DNA from 3 places in the Solibacillus sp. FSL R5-0449 genome. Region 2 is predicted to be linked to each of the others. Evidence: riboswitches for the same ligand, from Rfam matches in the RefSeq annotation. Region 2 holds a riboswitch; each other region holds the start of a gene.

Region 1 (2,274 bases), 640 kb from region 2:
AAATATAAAACAAGGGAAGCGGCCAAGCATGATGACTATGGCGCGATGCAGGAAGTCATTCGACGCCGCTATACACGTGTACTGCGAGAAAATCTGCCATTGCCTGACCTGATTCTCATCGATGGGGGAAAAGGACAAATGGAAGTCGCACGTGAAGTAATCGAAGACGAACTTGGCTTAGTCATCCCGATTGCAGGACTTGCTAAAGACGAAAAGCATAATACGTCCCAGCTTTTATTTGGTACGCCTCCGGGAGTTGTACCGTTGAAGCGTACAAGTGACGGCTTCTATTTATTGCAGCGTATTCAAGATGAAGTTCACCGATTTGCGATTACATTTTTACGTCAGCAGCATCAAACGAATGCCATTACTTCTGTTCTTGATGGGATTGAAGGAGTGGGTCCGAAGCGAAAGCAGCAGCTTATGAAGCATTTTGGTTCAGTGAAAAAAATTCGCGAAGCAAGCGAGCTGCAGCTGCAGGAATCAGGAGTACCGGCAAAATTGGCGGAAGTCATCTATCGTCATTTTCATGAAGCACCATTGAATAAAGAATAGGGTTGTGCTAATATAAAAGACAATTCAATATTTACTAAGATAGAGGCGCAGTATTCAACAGTACATTGCTCGAGGAAGAACAATTCCATTGACAGCAATCGAAAGGGGGTCCTGCCGAAGTGAAGTGCGTATTGTTCGCGCAGTTTGCTGGTTTTGCATTTAAGAGATGTAAAACTGTCAGAGCTTTATGTTCTGGAGGGCTATCCTGAAAAACTTATAACTATTATTTGTATTGACGGCGGCTTTCCATGAACTCGGAAAGCCGTCTTTTTTGTTTTCAAATTTAAGGAGGGAAAAGAATGGAGACAGTTGTTGTAAAGTTTGGCGGTCCGGCATTGACTACACCGGAAAAAATAGTACACCTAGCTAAAAAAGTGATAAAAGAGCAAGGGCGTGGCATAAACTTAGTCGTTGTCGTTTCTTCAATGCCCGCTATACGACGAGAATTGAGACAATATGCTGCTGAAATTACCGATGAGCCGTCGAAACGGGAAATGGATGCATTCGTCTCATCAGCAACACAAATAACAAGTGCGATGCTTGCAATGGCGATTCAGGAGCATGGAGGCAAAGCTGTCTCTTTAGCTGGATGGCAAACAGGTATCCATACAAATCAAAAGCATGGTAACGCACGGATCGATCATGTCGATAGTAAACGAATTCAGGAACATTTGGCATTAGGCGAAATCGTCGTCGTAGCAGGTTTTCAAGGAGTTACGGGGACAGACAATATTTCAACATTCGGCAAAGGAGGTTCTGAAACTTCAGCGGTTGCACTTGCGGTTGCCCTCGAAGCAGAGCGTGTCGAGATTTTTTCATCGGTTGAAGGGATTTTCACAGCAGACCCAGAAATTGTAAAGGGATCTAGGAAACTACCGGAAGTTTCTTATGATGAGATGTTGGAATTTGCAAATTTAGGGGCTAAAATATTGCAACCACGTGCGGTTGAACTTGCCAAAAAATACAATATACCGCTCATTGTACGTTCTTTCGTACAGGACGTGGAAGGCACTTTTATTAAAGGGGATGTAGACATGGAGAAAAACTTACTTGTACGCGGGATAGCCTACGAATCGGATATTATTCGTTTGACGATCGGCTATGATTCGTATGAAACCGCGTCATTGGCAGAAGTGTTTAGTGTTTTAGCAGAAAATGATATCAATGTGGATATTATTGTTCAAGCAGTCATTGATGGCGTGAAGCCGACCATTTCCTTTTCAATTTCCAAGGATGAGTTTGCGGAAGCATTACGGGTTCTGGAAACTAGTAAATTATCACTTGGATTTAGTTTTGCAGATTTTGAAGTAGGTTTAGCGAAAGTATCGATTATCGGTTCTGCGATGGCATCCAATCCTGGGGTGGCAGCTCGCATGTTTGCACGTTTGGGACGCGAACATATTCCTGTAAAAATGGTCAGCACTTCGGAAATCAAAGTGTCTGTCGTTGTACCACAGGAAGAAATGGTTCGTGCTGCGAATGTGCTGCATGAGGAATTCGATTTGGCAATGAAAGAAGTAACCGCTTCTTAAAGTAATAGCTGGAAATGAGCTGAAGTAGCTTATTTCCAGCTTTTTTATTGTGCAAATTTGCATCTTCACCAATAGATAATTATGATAAGTTGAAGACTAAATTTTCTCTTTTAAATCCCATTTTAACGTAAATTTTACGATGTGTTTGTCATTGTCTTTTTCTTCATAGCATTCCGTCAAATAGCCA
Region 2 (2,274 bases):
TCTTCACAAAAGCTGTAGTAGCAGCATTGAAGAAATATCCATATGTAAATGCACAAATTAACGGTGATGAAATTCACTTAAACAACTTCTTCGATATCGGTATTGCCGTATCAACTGAAGAAGGTTTAGTAGTACCAGTTGTTCGTGATGCAAATGCGAAAAACTTTGCTGAGATCGAGAAAAACATTGCAGAGTTAGCTGGAAAAGCACGCGACAAAAAATTAGGCTTAAACGACATGGCTGGCGGATCATTCACTATCACTAACGGTGGTGTATTCGGTTCATTAATGTCAACACCAATCATGAACGGTACTCAAGCTGGTATTTTAGGTATGCACTCAATCGTAAACCGTCCAGTAGCTGTTAATGGTGAAGTTCAAATTCGTCCAATGATGTATGTAGCATTATCTTACGACCACCGTATCATCGATGGTAAAGATTCTGTTGGCTTCCTGAAAACAGTTAAAGAAATGATCGAAAACCCAGAAGATTTATTATTAAATTCTTAATAGTATTTTCTCTACGAATGCGCGATACTTTATGTATTGCGCATTTACTTTTTTTACCTTAAAATTTCAGAAAAATGATTGTTGACGGAAATGTCGCAATAATGTAATATAAAACTTATCAATTTCATATTAAAACCTCACAATCTCGTGAGGTAGAGGCGCGATACTTAACAGTTTTATATGGAGCCATGAGCTGGCTGTGAAATATAAAAGAAGGAAATATCGCCGAAGTGTTGTAAATGCTCAATTTTACAATGCTGGGTCTGCAGTGAACAATTGCAGAACTGTCTCAATCATCTATATCCCTGATGGTTGAGTTGTGCTATCTCAAAATGGGAACTGTAGAGGATTCGGGCTAATTATAATTTAAACGACCTAAAGTTCTTCTTTTAGGTCGTTTTTTGCATATAATGCGTCCGAAATTTAACAAAAGAGGAGAGATTTTCTATGAAAAAGAGACTATTAATTTTACTGACAGCCATGACAATGCTATTGCTGGCTGCATGTGGCTCGAGCGAAGAAGGTACTACAGGCGGTTCTGATTCCGACAAAAAAGTGCTTAAAATTGGAATGGAAGCAGCGTATGCACCTTTCAACTGGTCACAAAAAGATGATGCCAATGGCGGAGTTCAAATTAAAGGTTCTAAGGAATACGCAGCAGGCTATGACGTGGAAATCGCGAAGAAAATCGCTGAAGGTCTGGACATGGAACTTCAAATTGTTAAGACAGACTGGGATGGTTTAATTCCATCACTACAATCAGGTGCCATTGATCTAGTAATTGCTGGTATGTCACCAATGCCTGAACGTAAGGAAGTAGTTGATTTTACAGAGAACTATTATACAAGTGACTATGTCATCGTTGTAAAAGAAGACGGCCCATATGCTAATGCAACTTCATTATCTGACTTTGCAGGTGCGAAAATTACTGGTCAGCAAGCGACAACACACTATGATGTAATCGATCAAATCGAAGGTGTTCAAAAACAAGTAGCGGCAACTGATTTTGGTGCAATGCGTGTACAATTACAGTCAGGCGCAATTGATGGATATGTTTCAGAACGTCCAGAAGGGATCTCTGCTGAGATGGCACTGAATAACATTAAATACATCGTACCTGAGCCAAACTTCGAAGCAGATGAAGCGTCAACAGCTGTAGCGGTAGGTTTGAAAAAGGGTTCTGATTTACGTGAACAAATTAACAAAGTTTTAGCTGAAATTTCGGAAGAAGAGCGTCAACAATTAATGGAAGACGCAATTGCAAATCAACCAGCAGCACAATAATCGTGTTGGATTAACAGTTTTAATGAGGTTGTCTTGCCGGCAGACGGAAGACAACCTTTTTCTATTAAAATGATCATTTCGTACATAAATAATATAAACAAAGATAGAAACGGAGGACAAGGCGATGGCATTTTTAGAATCATCATGGAACTTGTTTACGGACAACTGGGATTTATTTGTACGAGGCGCATGGACAGCACTGCTCTTGGCAATTATCGGGACAATTTGCGGAACGCTGATCGGATTTTTCATCGGGATTATGCACACAATTCCACAACGTAAAAAAAATATTAAATCAGCACTATTGAAGGTTGTTAATTTTATTTTAACAGCATATGTGGAAATTTTTAGAGGAACGCCGATGATGGTACAAGCGATGGTCGTATTTTACGGTCTTGTCTATTTAGGCATCGATATTGACCGCTTTTTAGCAGCCTCTATCGTCATCAGTTTAAACACAGGCGCCTATATGGCCGAATAT
Region 3 (2,274 bases), 1.5 Mb from region 2:
GGGATAAGGACATTACCAAATGCAATTGCGACCCCGATTAATATTGTTCCTAAAACGAGTAAAGATGTTGCCCCAAGTGAACGCAGTAAAATCCCTACACATAGCAAGATGACGGAATAAAATAATGTCCATTCCATCCCAAACTTACGGGCAATACGCGGTGCAAATGGCGAAACGACCGCAAAGGCAATTAAAGGAATAGTCGTTAAAAAGCCTGCAAGAAAGTTCGATATCCCAAGGTCGTCACGAATAAATGAAATAATTGGTCCGATTAATGTAATCGGTGTACGCAATGTTGTCGCAAATAAAAATACGGCGACCATAAAATAGATGAGCGGTCGGTTGGATAGTATTTTTTTGCTGTTTTGATTTAATTGCTCGGTGTCCATTTTAATTCTCCTTTTGACTAGTAATATATGTTTGAGTAGTATGAATACTCTTAAAAAACAGAATAAAGATGAAGTCATTGCTATCAAAAAAATGTTATGTTAGACTTTTAATCATTGTTTCAATTAAATAAAACATTACCTCATGTAGATTTATGAGGTAGAGGTCGCAATCATTAAGACTAGTATAGCTGAGATTAGGAAGAATCGGTGAAGCTTTATGAAAGGAATGGTTGCCGAAGTGTTATTTTTCTTCTTGAAAATAATGCTGGGGCTGTTTCCGATAAGGAACAGAACTGTCACATGTGTGAGCATGTGTTGAGCTATCTTTCAAGTTTGTTGAGGTGTAAATATAACCATCACAAAAACTTGTGGTGGTTTTTCTTTTTACGGATTTAGGCGAGAGTGGCTAAAAAGTTGCGGGGATTGGCTAAAAAATACAAAAATTTGGCTAAAAAACTAGCTCAGTAGGCTAAAAAACGTATAATTTTGGCTAAAAAACCACCTCAATTGGCTAAAAAGTTAAAGCGGCTAATGGACAGCCGCACTTATTGCAACAGTATTGGCTAAAACAAAGGAGTTTTTAAGATCATGAGTGAGATTAAAATAGATCAGCTCGGTAACAAAAATGAGCTGAAAAGAGGATTAAAAAGTCGCCATGTAACGATGATATCGCTTGGCGGAACGATCGGTACAGGTTTATTTTTAGCATCAGGCGGTGCGATTGCACAGGCAGGTCCTGGCGGGGCATTGCTCGCATATGCACTGATCGGCGTTATGGTGTATTTCTTAATGACATCATTAGGGGAAATGGCTGCCTATATGCCAACATCCGGTTCGTTTAGTACGTATGCAACAAAATTTGTGGATCCGGCTTTAGGCTTTGCACTTGGCTGGAACTATTGGTACAACTGGGCAATTACAATTGCAGCAGAAATTGCGGCTGTTTCGTTAATTATGAAATACTGGTTCCCGGACAGTTCGTCGATTTTATGGACAATTTTATTTATCGTAGTCGTTTTATCATTTAACTTAGCATCTGTAAAAGCTTTCGGTGAAGCGGAATACTGGTTTGCGATGATTAAAGTTGCGACAGTCATCGTCTTCATCATTGTCAGCTTCCTGATGATTTTCGGTATTTTAGGCGGGAACGATCCGGTCGGCTTCACGAACTTCGTGAAAGACGACGCACCGTTTAATGGCGGTTTCCTTGCACTGTTCGGTATTTTCCTTGCAGCCGGATTTTCATTCCAAGGTACGGAAATGCTTGGGGTAACGGCAGGGGAAACAGATGACCCGGGCAAAAACATTCCAAAAGCGGTACGTTCAGTATTCTGGCGTATTTTACTGTTTTACATTTTCGCAATCGGCGCAATCGGATTGCTTATTCCATATACGGATTCACGTCTTTTGTCAGAAGATATTGCGACAAGCCCGTTTACATTAGTATTTGAAAACTTAGGTGTGGCATTTGCGGCATCGGTTATGAATGCGATTATTTTAACGGCAATGTTATCAGCAGGGAACTCTGGATTATATGCAGCAAGTCGTATGCTTTATCAGTTAGCGGTTGAAGGCAAAGCGCCAAAACTGTTCATGAAAGTAACAAAGCGTGGTATTCCAATGTATGCACTTCTTGCTACTTTGGCAGTCGGTTCATTAGCATTCCTTGCATCATTTTTCGGTGACGGTGTCGTGTACATTTGGTTATTAAATGCTTCCGGTATGTCCGGCTTCATCGCTTGGCTCGGCATTGCAATCAGTCATTACCGATTCCGCCGTGCATATGTCGCACAAGGACATTCTTTAAGCGATTTACCATATGTATCGAGATTCTTCCCATTCGGTCCGCTATTCGCGTTTGCCCTATGTATGATTGTCGTACTAG

Evidence for each region. A riboswitch is a leader RNA that binds a small molecule or an ion and turns the genes downstream of it on or off. The one in region 2 is predicted to bind lysine.
Region 1: linked by a shared signal. The riboswitch ahead of MKY27_RS11825 (aspartate kinase) and the one ahead of MKY27_RS08415 (transporter substrate-binding domain-containing protein) in region 2 are both predicted to bind lysine.
Region 3: linked by a shared signal. The riboswitch ahead of MKY27_RS01250 (amino acid permease) and the one ahead of MKY27_RS08415 (transporter substrate-binding domain-containing protein) in region 2 are both predicted to bind lysine.

The regions. Positions count from the first base shown of each region.
Region 1 covers NZ_CP150239.1:2,364,194-2,366,467, reverse strand. Annotated here, with positions in the region: gene uvrC (excinuclease ABC subunit UvrC) at 1-555, shown strand, start outside; lysine riboswitch at 588-766, shown strand; gene MKY27_RS11825 (aspartate kinase) at 855-2,087, shown strand; gene MKY27_RS11820 (YslB family protein) at 2,184-2,274, opposite strand, start outside.
Region 2 covers NZ_CP150239.1:1,726,154-1,728,427, reverse strand. Annotated here, with positions in the region: gene odhB (2-oxoglutarate dehydrogenase complex dihydrolipoyllysine-residue succinyltransferase) at 1-509, shown strand, start outside; lysine riboswitch at 655-842, shown strand; gene MKY27_RS08415 (transporter substrate-binding domain-containing protein) at 957-1,793, shown strand; gene MKY27_RS08410 (amino acid ABC transporter permease) at 1,918-2,274, shown strand, end outside.
Region 3 covers NZ_CP150239.1:246,961-249,234, forward strand. Annotated here, with positions in the region: gene MKY27_RS01245 (MFS transporter) at 1-389, opposite strand, end outside; lysine riboswitch at 540-720, shown strand; gene MKY27_RS01250 (amino acid permease) at 978-2,274, shown strand, end outside.